3 regions of the Exiguobacterium sp. ZOR0005 genome follow, and region 1 is predicted to be linked to each of the others. Evidence: riboswitches for the same ligand, from Rfam matches in the RefSeq annotation. Region 1 holds a riboswitch; each other region holds the start of a gene.

Region 1 (4,665 bases):
AATCGGGTGACGCTTTTGATACATCACGAGTGCCCCGAAAACGAGTAAGTCGGCGAAAAAGAGGAAATCGGTCGCCTGAATCAACGTCAAGAACCCACCGCCGACGTCACCCATCTGGCCGGCGTCCGACAAGAGCGCGACCGACAAGACGTTTCCGAAATAGCGGTAATACCAAGCGTCCGAGATGAGCAAGGTGCTATGTAAAAATAGCGAGGCGAGGAGGATCCATCGCCGGACGTTCGGTCGAACGAGTAACGCCCAGCTCGTCATCATGAGGATCATGCCGACGTTGACGAGGAAGAAGTGGAACGTGAATGCGCTCGTCGTCAGCACACTGAATAAATAGAGCTTGAGGAGCGAGAGAATCATGTAAGTCCAATAATCGAGATATTTCATGCGTTGCCTCCAAGAAAACCAGGTTGTTTGAATGTTCCTGTTTTCATGTGGCCAAAAACATCACAGTGTACAAAAAAAGCGAGGCGCGTCGCCTCACTTGATTAAAAACGAGTCCCGAAGTTCGATGATTGTGCCTTCCGGGGCTTTCAATTTACTTAAATATCCGTCGACGACGAAGTAGATGTTGCCGCCCTGTTTCGGTAAGAACGGGACCTCAAGCGCCTCGAGCCGTTGCACTTCTGCCTCGAGGTCGTCTACGTACAGAGCGAAATGGACAGGGCCGGCCACGTGTTTCGAATAGGGGGTCAACGTCTCGTCTTGTTTTGCCGTCTGGAGCTCGATGTAAAAGTCGCCGAGCTTGAGCCAGCTGTTGAACGCGCGGGTATGAAAGTCGGGTGACTCCTGGACGAGCTCGAAGCCGAGTGCTTCGTAGAATCGTTTGGATGCCTCATAGTCGGGCGTTTGGATGCAGAGATGGTGGATTTGTTTCATCGTGTCACTCCTTTCTTACATAGTATCGAATCATGACCGGGAACGGAACTTTTCTAGACAAGGAGCGTAAAGGACAGGGAGGAGGGATAAGATGCATATCCAATATGAATTGACAGAAGACGACTATATCCGGTTCAACTTGAGCCATATCCAACGGTCGAAAACAGGCAAGCGAATGCTGTTCCTGCAGCGAATCATCGGACCGATTGTCTTTCTAGGGGCTGCCTTCGTTTGGACGACATGGCTTCAAGAGACGGACTGGTGGCTGTATGGTGTACAAGGCATTGCGGGTATATTGTGGTTTCTATATTACCCGAAATACTTTGAACGGCACGTCCGGAAGCAAACACGTCGGCTCATCGATGAACGCAGTAACGAAGGGATGATTGGTCCGCATACGATGGAATTGGATGAGAACGGTCTGCGTGATCAAAACGAGTTCGGTGAGACAAGGGTGACTTGGGCCGGGATCAAGGAAATCGTCGAGGAAGACGATTATGTGTACTTATATAACGCTTCGGTCAGCGCCTATATTTTGCCGAAGCGTGGACAAGACATGGAAGAGGTGCGCCGATGGCTGCCGGCTCGCTGACGATACAGCTCATTGATGACACGAATCGGGAAGCCGTCATCGGCTTGACCGTCGCTACGGAGCAGTCCCGCTTTATTGAAACGAATGCGGAATCGCTACGCGAGATGGAAGTCGACGTCAAGTACGCCTGGACGTGCTATGCGCTTTGCCTCAACGAGCGACCGGTCGGCTTTATGATGATCGGGGCGGAGAACAAAGTCGACCGCTACGTGTGGCTCGACCGCTTTATGATAGATGCGCATGAGCAAGGACAGGGGCTTGGATCTCGCTTTCTACAGTTGGCGCTCGTCTGGATCCAGGACCGATTTGATGTAGATGATATCGTCCTTAGTCTCCATCCGACAAATGAACTAGCGAAGCGGTTTTATCAACGAGGTGGATTTGTCGATAGCGGTCGCATCGACGAATGGAACGGGGAAGAGATTTGGGTGTATCACGTCAAACAGGGACAACCGTCATAAGTCGGTCGTCCCTGTTTTCATGGTGGTCGCTTTGACCGAATTACCGGCCATGAAGAAGCAGATGATGGCGGTGAAACCGAAGAGCGGGATGAACCAGTTTTGCGCCAACAGATCCATGACGGTCGGCTCCTCGGGCCAGACGCCTGTGGCGACCAATGCGTGCCAACGCGTATAAGCCGCGATGCGTTCTAACGTGAACAAAAGGGCGGTGATGATGACGGCGGCAGCTCCGGTCACCCATAATTGTAGACGAGTCAAGGCGGTCACTCCTTCTAAATGAGATAACCTTATTTTACCATCTGTACACTCGAAAGGGAGAGGCCAAACGACTCAATTATTGTTTGAGAGCAGGACGCAGCTGTTTGACGCGAGCGAGTACGATCCAACCGAGCAAGGCGCCGGTCACGCTCGAGGCGAGGAAGGCCGGGAAAAAGAAGAGCGCGCCGAACTCAGACCCCATCAAGATTTTCGCGTAAGGTACGGCGATGAGTGAGGCAATCACGCCCGTACCGATGACTTCACCGAGTGCGGCGAAGGCGACGCGGTTCGTCCTCATATAAAAGATACCGGCCAGAAGCGCGCCGATCATGCCGCCAGGGAACGCGAGTAGCGAACCGGTGCCCGTCATGACGCGAACGAGTCCGGTCACGAAGGCGACGAGGACGGCACCGAGTGGGCCGACGGTGACGGCCGCGATGACGTTCACCATATGTTGAATCGGGAAAGCTCGGGCCACCCCGGTCGGAATTGAGATGAACAGTGAGCCGATGATGGCGATGGCGACGAGCATTGCCATCCAAGTGAGTTGTTGAATACGCATGGATCAGTCTCCTTTCAAAATGAAAACGCCACTTCTCCAAAAAGGAAAAGTGGCGTGGAACAGACGAATCCCATGCCACTTCCCTACGCTGGTATGAGCCAGATCAGGTTCAAAGGGTCCGGCGTTTGCCGTCTCAGCCCGAAGGCTCCCCTAGTGGTCGTTTATTCGTTTAAGTATAACATAGTGTCATCATAAGCGTTCGATGATTCATTTGTTCTTCTTGAGCAGATGTTTGTAATCCGTTTCGTTCCAGAACAGTGGCGCGATGGACTCGGGCCCTTTGAAGATTTCACCGTCTCGGTCGTAGACGATGGCATACCCGTTCTCGACCTCAAACACAATCAAATCCGCGGTCACTTCGGCCACGCCGTCCCCGGCGATGATGACGTTCTCGAGCGGCTCGCGAGCGACCGCTACACCCCATTCGTCGAGCTCGACGATGAGCGCGGACGTATAAGCGTGACGATCGTAAATCGATTGAAACGCATCTTGTGTCAACGTGACGTCTTCCGGTGGGGCGCTCGTCCCGTATTTCCGTTTCTCAATCTCCTCGACGAACTGCAGGAACGACGTTTCTTGCCAAAAGAGCGGCGCGGTTGCCTCCGACCCGTTCGCTATCAATCCGTCCTCGTCTTCATACACCGTGGCATATGTCCCATCATCGAGTTGGAACGGATACACGTCTGCATAAGTGTGGTGGATGCCGTTACCGGCGATGACGACCCGTTCAAACGTCTCACGATACGGCGTGAGTCCGTTCGCCTTGAGAGTTTCAAGTAATTCTTCGGCGACTTCATGTTGGTCGAAGACGTCCTTGAAGTCCTCCCGTGTCCATTCGGTCATGATTTCTGGCGCAGGTTCGTTCGAATCCGCTGGAATGACCGGCTTTCCGATTGGATCGGTACAGCCCGCGAGTAACATGAGGCCTAATCCGAATAAAAATAAACGTTTCATGATGCCCACCCTTTAATCATACAAATTTTACCTATTATGAAGAAGCGTAGCATGGATGGAAATAGATGAGAACCTATACACGTTTTCGGTGTGGTGTAGTAAGGCATGAGCCTGTCAGGTTCACTGAACAGAATCTGTACGACTAAACAGGGAACTGTCGGATTTTGGCGAACTGTTAAAGCAAACGAACTTATGAAGGAGCGAGTACGATGCCAAAACGAAAATTTGCTAATCGACGGGACTGGGAGCGGATTCTTGAACACCGCTATGTCCAGATGGACGTCCATGACGAACATTTCTCAGGGACGGTCGCCTTGTTTCAAATCGATGCGGTCCGGGCCCCGCAGTATAAGCAACATAACGGCGAGGAATTCATCGTGGCCGACGCCGGTTATGCATGGCTCCAATATTTTCCGGACAATGAACCGTTCGGGGTGACGGTCATGTTTGATGATTCGGGCCACATCGTCCAGTGGTACATCGATATCGTCGAGGCGATTGGCTATGAGGACGGAATTCCCTATATGGACGACTTGTTGCTCGACATCTTGGTCTTCCCGAACGGAGACGTCGTCCGAAAAGACGAAGATGAATTCGAGGACGCACGGTTGACGGGCGAATTGACACCAGAACTCGTCGTCACCGGCTGGCGTGACTTCGAACAGACGCTCGACCGTATCGAGCGCCGTGACTTCGTCTACTTTGATTTGGCGAGAGGGCATTACGACGAGCTGAAGCAAATGCTTTGAACGCATGGCTTCCTTTGATACAGTGAAAGAAAAGCGCAGGGAGATGAACCATGAAACAGATTGACATCGATACGTGGCCACGAAAGAAGCATTACGAGTTTTTCAAGGCGTTCGACGCCCCACATTTCAACGTGACGGCGACGCTCGACGTCACAAAATTACATACGCATGCGAAGACGACCGGACAATCGTTTTTCAAGC
Region 2 (4,665 bases), on a different contig from region 1:
GGAAGGACAGCCGCTCGCTATTTTGGAAGGCATGGCCGCCGGCATCCCTTGGGTGGCGACCGATGTCGGGGCGTGTTCGGAGTTGTTGTACGGCCGGACGGACGACCCGTTCGGTCCGGCCGGATTCATCGTTCCGCCGGTCCACCCGGAGGCGATTGCCGATAAAGTCGAGTGGATGATGGACTATCCGCGCGAGCGGATGCGCTTCGGGAAGAACGGTCGCGAACGCGTGCGTCAATATTACCGGTTGCAACAGTTCGTCGACCGTTACAAAGCCATCTATGAAGCGAGGAGGGAACAGTATGGCGGGCATCGGGTTTAAACTGCAAAAACTGTTTCAAGAAGACTACTATTCGTCACGGCTGAAGGCGTACACGTTCTCTGGCCTCGTCACGTCAGGACCGTGGCTAATCGTCATCTTGGTCGTCGGGACGATTCAATGGCTGGCGTTTCAAATGCCGATGTTGTCGCTGGAAGAACGGACGATTTTCATGCTGTCCGTGTCTTACGCCTTCATCTTTTCGCAAATTGTCTTCAGTTTTCAACAGCTCGTCGTCACGCGCTACGTCGCCGACTTATTCTATGAGAAAAAGGCGCATGAGATCTTTCCCGTCTTTACCGGCATGTTGAAAGTGACGATGCTCGCGGCGGTCATCATGTACAGCATCTTTTGGATGATCTCCCCGCTCGCATTTGTGTATAAACTCGTTTTGTTCGTCTTGTTCATGACGATCAACGTCATCTGGGTCATGTTTTTGTTTTTGAGCGCGGCCAAGTTTTATCAGGCGATCGCATACAGCTTTTTGCTCGGTGGTTTCATCGCGGTCGGCGGCGTGTTCTTGATTAGCCGCATCATGGCAGACCCGACGAGCCTAGAGTTGTTGACCGGCTTCACCGCTGGGATGATCGTGACGTTATTCGGATTATTCTTTGCGATGTTGCGGACGTTCCCGCTCCGCTACGCCACGAGAGAGTTCTCTTATTTCCGTTACTTTGATCTCTACCCCGACTTGTTCGCAATCGGCGTCTTGTACGTCCTCGGGATTTGGGTGACGAACTTCATCATCTGGTTCGGTGAGGGACGGATGGTCGTCGCTGATTCGTTCGTGTTTAATCCCTACTACGACACGGCCGTGTTTTGGTCGTACTTGACGATTGTCCCGACTCAGTTGCTGTTCGTCGTCGCCGTCGAGACGAGATTTTATGAACGGTACCGTACGTTTTATGGGCTCATCAATTACGGCGGGGCACTCCATCAAATCGACAAAGCGAAACAGACGATGACGACCGTCTTGAAAAATGAGTTGATTCGCCTCGGCCGGAGTCAAGGCGTCGTCACACTGTTCGCGGTGCTCATGGCCGGTGTCTTCGTCGGTTGGATCGGCGTACCAGAGGAAGTTGGGCAAATCTTCCGGATGACGACACTTGCCGCGTTCGCGAATGCGATGATTCTCGTGTTGACGCTACTGTTGCTCTACTTCGAAGATCGGCGTGGTGCGCTTCTCGTCAACTTGTCGTTTTTCACGTTCAACGCTTTGTTCACGACGCTGTTGCTTCCGCGAGGCATCGATTGGTATGGCGTCGGTTTTGCAGTCAGTACGACGATCACGTTCTTTATCGCCGGCCTCCGTTTGATTTACTTCATGGGGAAAGTCGATTATTACGTGTTTGCCTCTTCGAATCGGCGTAAACTCGGAACGGAACGGTTCTCCAATATGGGAAGTGTGTTGAACCGCCGCTTCTCACGTTGAAGGGTTCCTATTTCATCAAAAGATTGGTATGATGTGACCGAAGACGACCGAATTTCATAATGTTTGCCACTAGGGGAGTCGCATGACGCGGCTGAGATGGACGAGGTCCAGACCCTTTGAACCTGATCTAGTTCACGCTAGCGTAGGGAAGTGGGCGAAATGACTTGTCTCACCCTCTGTGTATGTCCGACGCCGCTTCCGTTATGGGAGGCGGCGTCTTTTTTCATACAACAAAGGGGGAGACGGAAATGACGTTCACACAACAAATCCGACAAGAGGCGGATGCTTTGTTCCAAGCAAGTTTTGACCACCCGTTCGTTCAAGCACTAGGTGAGGGAACGCTCGACGAGGCGAAGTTTCGCCACTACGTCTTGCAAGACTCGTACTATTTGAACCAGTTCTCAAAAGTGCAGGCGAAGGGAGCGATTTTATCGCACGACATGGAGCTGTCGAGCCGATTTTTGACGCATGCCCTACACACGATTGAAGCTGAACACGCGTTACACCGTGAGTTCTTTACGATGCTTGACGTGACCGAAGAAGAAAGACGTGGGTTCGAGCCGGCACCGACCGCATACGCATACGCGATGCACATGCAACAAGCCGGACCGACGCTCGGGGATGTGCTCGCGGCGATTCTGCCGTGTTACTGGGTGTACTACGAGATCGGGGAACGGTTGAAAAACGCGAAGCCGGAGCATCCAATCTATACGGCTTGGATTGCCACGTACGGGTCGGAATGGTTCCGTGAACTCGTCGAAGAGCAGATTGACCGTCTCGATCTGTTGGCCGAACAGGCGACCGAAGTCGAGCGCACCCGTTATCGTCAATCGTTCTTGAAGAGCTGTTACTATGAAGTGGCGTTTTGGCAGATGGCATGGACGCTTGAGACGTGGGACGTCCCGGTGGAGGTGAGCCGATGAAGCGCGATTTATGGGACAAAGTCCGGGCCGAGCGACCGCTCATCCATAACATCACGAACATCGTCGTCGCGAACTTTTCAGCGAACGGTCTGCTCGCCGTCGGCGCGTCACCGGTCATGGCGTCCGCTGTCGAGGAAGTGGCGGAAATGGCTACAGTGAGCGATGCGCTCGTATTGAACATCGGAACGCTCGATGCATCGACCGAAGCGACGATGATTCGGGCCGGGCAAGCGGCAAACGCTGCGGGACGTCCCATCGTTTTCGACCCGGTCGGTGTCGGCGCGACATCGTTTCGGCGTCAAGTGGCGACCGCGATCCTCGCACAGGTGCAAGTGACCGTCATTCGTGGCAACGCCGGTGAGATGGCGACATTGATTGACCGAACGGCCCACACGCGAGGGGTCGATGGCGGGGAAGCGTTGCATGACGTGACACACATCGCGCGCGAGGCGGCCAAGCGGTATCGCTGTGTCGTTGCCGTGACCGGAGAGACGGATGTCGTCAGTGACGGGGACGTGACGATTGAAATCAAAGGAGGGACCGAAGTGATGACACGGACGACCGGGACCGGCTGTTTGCTCAGTGCGGTCGTCGGCGCATTTCTTGCGGTCGAGTCCGATGCGATGACCGCGACGTCGACGGCGCTCGCCGGGTACGCCCGTTGCGGGGAACTCGCGACAATGCGTGCCGAAGGGTCGGGCGATTTCCCGATCCACTTCTTGAACGAACTCGGTAAGATGACCGCGGTCGAACTACCGAGCGACCGGATCGAGGTGGTCTCATGAAGCGCACACAAGTGTTGACGATCGCCGGTTCCGACTCAGGCGGCGGCGCCGGCATTCAAGCCGACTTGAAGACGTTCCAAGAGCTCGGTGTATTCGGCACGAGCGTCTTGACGGCAGTCACGGCTCAAAACACACGAGGTGTGCATGGCGTTGAAGCGGTCTCGACCGAACTGCTCGCGCAACAACTCGATGCGATCGGTTCCGATTTTTCAATCGAGGCGTGCAAGACCGGGATGTTGTTCGATGCGAGCCGAATCGAGACCGTCGCTTCCGGCGTGAAGCGGCATGCGTTCAAACAGCTCGTCGTCGACCCGGTCATGATCGCAAAAGGTGGGGCGTCCCTACTTCAAGACACAGCCGTCGAGGCGCTCAAGACGTCCTTGCTGCCCCTCGCGACGGTCGTCACGCCGAACGTGCCGGAAGCGGAGGTGTTGACGGGTTTGACGATTCGTTCATTTCAAGACCGTTTTGAGGCGGCGGAACGGATCTTGTCACTAGGCGCGAAGGCGGTCGTCTTAAAAGGGGGACATCTCGAAGGGGAACGTGCCGAAGACCTCGTCTTGACGGCGTCAGAGGCTTTCCTCGTCTCGGCAACTCGTATCCAGACGTTTGACACGCACGGCACCGGGTGCACGTTCTCGGCGGCGCTCACGGCCGAGCTCGCCAAAGGTCGTCCGATCATCGAGGCGACCGTGACGGCGAAGCGGTTCATCCAAAGCGCGATCACGCACGGTCTCGATATCGGTGCCGGACATGGGCCGACGAACCACTGGGCGTACGGCACGTATGGAGAGGAGGGTGTGACGCTTGAAACGATCACGACAAGCCGGGCTCGCTGAACGGCTAGAGCTTTACTTCATCTGTGGGACGACGAACACGAAAGATATCTTCCGGACGGTCGAGACGGCACTCCAATGTGGCGTTACATGTTTCCAATTTCGCGAAAAAGGAAAAGAGGCACTGTATGGAGATGAAAAAGAAGCGGTGGCCCGAGCGTTGTTTCAACTTTGTCGCACGTACGGTGTGCCGTTTATCGTAAACGACGACGTCGACTTGGCATTGAAACTCGATGCGGACGGGGTACATGTCGGTCAAGAAGATGTGTCAGCCCATCGCGTCAGACAGATGATCGGGGCAGACAAATGGCTCGGGGTTTCGGTGCATTCGCTCGAAGAAGCGGCGACGGCCATCGAGCATGCGGACTAC
Region 3 (4,665 bases), on a different contig from region 1:
CTCCATTTGAACGATAAAGACGAACAGGCGACACTTTACCGCTTGAACCGGGATGGTACGACCGAGGAAATGTTGACGAATTTGACTTTGTCGAACGGATTGACGTGGTCTCCGGACCATCAAACGTTTTATCATATCGATACGCCGACCGAGACGGTTCGACGTTACCCATTCGATTTGAAGACGGGAACGCTCGGCGAAGGCGAGGCCGTGATTGATTTCAAGGAAGAGGACGGTTTCCCGGACGGTATGACCTCGGATGAGGATGGGTACTTATGGATCGCCCACTTCGCCGGCGGAAAAGTGTCGCGCTGGAATCCGGACACGGGCGAAAAAGTGCTCGAAGTGTCTGTCCCGGCGCCGAACGTCACATCGTGTTGTTTTATCGGCGACGACTTGAACCAACTCGCCATCACGACGGCGCGAGAAGGCATGGACGAGGAGGCGCTCGAAACGTACCCGGACGCAGGGTCGGTGTTTAAAATCGATACAGAAGTGAAAGGGATGCCACTTTATCGTTTCGGACGTTAAGGAGGGAGAACGATGGTGAAACGAATGCTCGTTCGAGCGGGAATCGGTCTGGCGCTCGCGGCGGTGGCCCGAGTCGGAATCAAAAAGTTTCTCGACGACCGCGAGACGATAGATCATTCTTATCTCGAACCGAAGTGGGACGAGACGCCGAGCGTGGACGCGGACAAAGATGAGGACGAGGTCGGCTTGACACAGCTCGATTCGATTTATCGGGCCGAGTGGCAAGCGAACGCTTACCCGCGTTCCGAGGCGGAACGGAAAGCGCTCGAAGAATAGCCACGTTTGGAAACACGCTCAAATCGAGCGTGTTTTTTTGTTGACAACACGGTCAATCCCGTTCATTATCTAAAAAGTAATGATTACTATTTAGGGGATGTTAATGATGAAACGAATTCCAGTCACTGTGTTGTCAGGCTATCTTGGGAGCGGCAAGACGACGTTAATGAACCATATATTAAACAACCGCACCGGCAAGAAATATGCCGTCATCGTCAACGATATGAGTGAATTAAATATCGATGAGCGCTTAATCGAGCAAGGCGGCTTCTCGCGGACAGATGAAAAGTTGGTCGAGCTGTCGAACGGCTGTATTTGTTGCACGCTCCGTGAAGACCTCCTCGAGGCGGTACAAGAGCTTACGAACGATCGTGAGCTCGACGGGATCATCATCGAGTCATCCGGAATCTCTGAACCGATTCCCGTGGCCCAGACGTTCACGTATGCCGATGACGCGCTCGGCATCGACTTGACGAGCCGTGTCTATATCGATGCGATGGTGACCGTCGTTGACGCCTACCGTTTCTTGAAAGACTTCAACTCCGGTGAGTCGCTTCACGAGCGGAAACAAGCGATTGATGAGACGGATGTCCGTGAAGTCGTCGACCTGCTCGTCGACCAAGTCGAGTTCGCCGACATCATCGTCTTGAACAAGGCCGATCGGGTGTCTGACACCGAACTGAACGAGATGGCCGGGCTGTTGAAGACGCTCAACCCGTCAGCAAAACTGTTGACGTCGGTCCATTCGAACGTCGACTTGTCGGAACTGCTAGACGTCAAGCTGTTCGATTTCGAACAGGCGATGCACGCGGCCGGCTGGATTCAAGAGCTTGAGGCGGAAGAACACACGCCGGAGACCGAGGAGTACGGCATCAGCTCGTTCGTCTATCGCCGTCGTCGCCCGTTCCACCCGGAGCGACTCCATGCGTGGATCGAACAGTTCCCAGAGGAAGTCGTCCGAGCGAAAGGATTCCTTTGGATCGCCTCGCGCAACGACATCGCCTGCCTGTTCTCGCAGGCCGGATACGCCTCGACGCTCGAGCACGCCGGACGCTGGCTCGCCACGCTGCCAGAAGAGGAACGTCGTCTCATGTTCGCGGCAGAACCGGAGCTTGCTGAGGACTATATCGAGCCGTACGGCGACCGCCAGACCGAGCTCGTCTTGATCGGGCAGCGGATAGACCGTGCGACCGTCGAATCAGCGCTCGACGCCTGCCTGTTGACCGACGATGAGATGTCGCTCGATTGGACGATGTTGAACGACACGCTCCCGGGTAGCGGCGTCGTCACTTTCTCATAAACCGTTTACAAACGCAAACGAGTCGACTATACTGTTCCTTGCATGAACAACCGCATATATTGGACTACACTAGGGGTGCTTCGGCTGAGATGTGAGCATGGCTCCAATCCCTTATGACTCGATCCGGGTAATACCGGCGTGAGGAAGTGTGGCACTTTTTCTAATGGACTTCAATTGGACGAGTGGCCGCATTCTCATGGATGCGGCTTTTTTGTGCATATAGAAAAAGGGGGAATGCAACATGAACGAGCAATGTGGAACGAGCCCGATCGTCGGGTTCCGCTTTACACTGAGCCCGATGACGTCGGATTTCGTGAGCGTCATCAAAGGGGCATTGAAGGAGACGGATTTACAGAACGTCTGGCGCCACACCGATGACGTCTCGACGGTCATCCGGGGACGGAGTGAGCACGTGTTCGATGTGGCCAAATCAATCCTGTCGCATGCGACGAAGACAGGGACGCACGTCTCGATGAGCGGGACGTTCTCGGTCGGTTGCCCGGGTGACACGATGGGGGACAACCTGCTCGAGGTGACGAGCGAGCCTGTGAACGGACCGGTCGGCGCCCAATACGTCTCCTCCCAGTTCGCGCTCTATCCGCTCGGTGACGAGCAATATATGGACATCATCTATGAAGAGATCGATTTCGCGAAATCACGTGGTGTGTTCAACGATTCGATGCATTACGCCTCGGGCATCCACGGCGACATCGAGCCGGTGTTCTCGTTTTATGAGGCGACGTTCGACCGGGTCCGTGCGAAGACGAGCCACGTCGTCATGACGGTGACGTTCAGCGTGAACAGTCCGTCGCATGAGGAACGCAATGATGCTTAAATCGTGGAAGTTGAAAGAGGTCGTCTTGTTGTCGCTGTTATCGGTCGTGTTCGCCGTCGTCTATTTGGCGTTCGTCCATGTCGGGAACCTTTGGGCCGGCTTGATCGGACCGATCGCCTACGAATGGATCTTCGGAATTTGGTTCATCGTCTCGATTATCGCGGCTTACATCATTCGAAAGCCCGGCGCCGCGTTTTTGTCGGAAGTGCTCGCGGCGACGATCGAGATGATGATCGGGAACGCCATCGGTCCGCGGATCATTCTCGTCGGGATCGTTCAAGGACTCGGGGCCGAGGCGGCGTTCGCCTTGACCGGTTATAAACGGTACGACCTTTGGGTGCTCATGCTCGCCGGGTTCGGTGCGGCCGTGACGAGCTTCGCCTATACGTACGTCATGGGCGGTCTCGCGGCGCTCAGTCCGACATACGTCGCCACGATGTTCGCCCTCCGCGCGACGAGCGGCATGCTCATCGCTGGACTCGGAGGGAAGATATTGAGTGACTTGTTGCTTCGGACGGGTGCGCTCGAAGGGTACGCCGTCGCGCGGCAAGGACGCGTGCATGGTTGAGGCGGAACAGCTGACGTTTCGTTATCCAGGTAAGCCGACCGACGTCTTGTCGGACGTCACGCTCACGCTCCGGGATGGGAGGACGCTCATCACCGGGGCGAGCGGGTCGGGGAAATCGACACTGTTTGCTATGTTCAACCGTCTCTATCCGGATAACTGTGACGGGATCGTGACGGGACGATTGCACTTGTTCAATCGATCGTATGATACGTACGCGGCCGGTGAAGTGAATCGGCGCGTCGGGACGGTGTTTCAAGATCCGGACAGTCAGTTCGTCATGCAGACGGTGGAGGAGGAACTGATTTTCACGCTCGAAAACTTCGGGGTCGCGCGGGGCGAGATGTCGGAGCGTGTCACGGCGATCTTGCATGCGCTCGGCTTGTCCGAGTATCGCAACCGCACCATCCATGACTTGTCAGGGGGCGAGAAGCAACAGATCGCCGTCGCCTGTGCTTTGGTCGGCCGACCGGAATGGCTATTGCTCGACGAGCCGCTCGCCCACCTCGACCCGGAGACGGCGCATCGTTTCGTCCGTTGGTTCGACGGCGTCGCCCGCACCGTCAACGTTGTCGTCATTGAACACCGACCGTACGTATGGGGCGATTTCTTCGACCGGCAAGTCGAGCTTGTGGAGGGACGAATCGTCAAGGATGGGCCGTTCGAGATGCGCCCGGACTATACGTTCGCATCGATTGGGAGCCACAAAGGGGAATATAATTTATTTCACATACCGAATTTCAAACGAAATGAATTTGAACTCGCAGCGAGCGACTTGACCGTCGCCGAGGGAGAAGTCGTCGCTATCCTCGGTCGAAACGGGAGCGGCAAGTCGACATGGCTCAGAAGTCTGGCTCGCAATCATCGTGACGTCGGGTTCGTCCCGCAATCCCCGGCACACTTGTTCGTGACAAGTGACCTGACAAGTGAACTCAAATACGGGCACGATCGTCCGATCGAAGACATGTTGACGCGGCTCGGGCTCGGACCGTTGCGGGATGCGCATCCGCTCTCACTCAGTCACGGTCAAAAACGGCGACTCGCCATCGGGGTGATGATGCTCTCGGAGAAACGATTGATCGCATTTGATGAACCGACGGCAGGACAAGACGAGGCTTCGCTTCGAGCGCTCCATGATTTGATGGCCGAACGTGCGGA

The links. A riboswitch is a leader RNA that binds a small molecule or an ion and turns the genes downstream of it on or off. The one in region 1 is predicted to bind thiamine pyrophosphate.
Region 2: it holds a riboswitch for thiamine pyrophosphate, as region 1 does, so the genes downstream of both, tenA (thiaminase II) here and thiW (energy coupling factor transporter S component ThiW) in region 1, are expected to answer to the same signal.
Region 3: it holds a riboswitch for thiamine pyrophosphate, as region 1 does, so the genes downstream of both, L971_RS10615 (YkoF family thiamine/hydroxymethylpyrimidine-binding protein) here and thiW (energy coupling factor transporter S component ThiW) in region 1, are expected to answer to the same signal.

Annotation. Positions count from the first base shown of each region.
Region 1 covers NZ_JTLB01000016.1:26,851-31,515, reverse strand. The annotation lists gene L971_RS07140 (LTA synthase family protein) at 1-396, opposite strand, end outside; gene L971_RS07135 (VOC family protein) at 490-888, opposite strand; gene L971_RS07130 (YcxB family protein) at 980-1,480, shown strand; gene L971_RS07125 (N-acetyltransferase) at 1,462-1,941, shown strand; gene L971_RS07120 (hypothetical protein) at 1,936-2,199, opposite strand; gene thiW (energy coupling factor transporter S component ThiW) at 2,276-2,761, opposite strand; TPP riboswitch at 2,825-2,923, opposite strand; gene L971_RS07110 (hypothetical protein) at 2,969-3,715, opposite strand; gene L971_RS07105 (DUF402 domain-containing protein) at 3,925-4,464, shown strand; gene L971_RS07100 (tetratricopeptide repeat protein) at 4,515-4,665, shown strand, end outside.
Region 2 covers NZ_JTLB01000013.1:8,269-12,933, forward strand. The annotation lists gene pelF (GT4 family glycosyltransferase PelF) at 1-322, shown strand, start outside; gene pelG (exopolysaccharide Pel transporter PelG) at 303-1,751, shown strand; TPP riboswitch at 1,813-1,917, shown strand; gene tenA (thiaminase II) at 2,000-2,674, shown strand; gene thiM (hydroxyethylthiazole kinase) at 2,671-3,459, shown strand; gene thiD (bifunctional hydroxymethylpyrimidine kinase/phosphomethylpyrimidine kinase) at 3,456-4,298, shown strand; gene thiE (thiamine phosphate synthase) at 4,267-4,665, shown strand, end outside.
Region 3 covers NZ_JTLB01000024.1:21,239-25,903, reverse strand. The annotation lists gene L971_RS10630 (SMP-30/gluconolactonase/LRE family protein) at 1-531, shown strand, start outside; gene L971_RS10625 (hypothetical protein) at 544-807, shown strand; gene L971_RS10620 (GTP-binding protein) at 914-2,107, shown strand; TPP riboswitch at 2,169-2,269, shown strand; gene L971_RS10615 (YkoF family thiamine/hydroxymethylpyrimidine-binding protein) at 2,349-2,942, shown strand; gene L971_RS10610 (ECF transporter S component) at 2,935-3,510, shown strand; gene L971_RS10605 (ABC transporter ATP-binding protein) at 3,503-4,665, shown strand, end outside.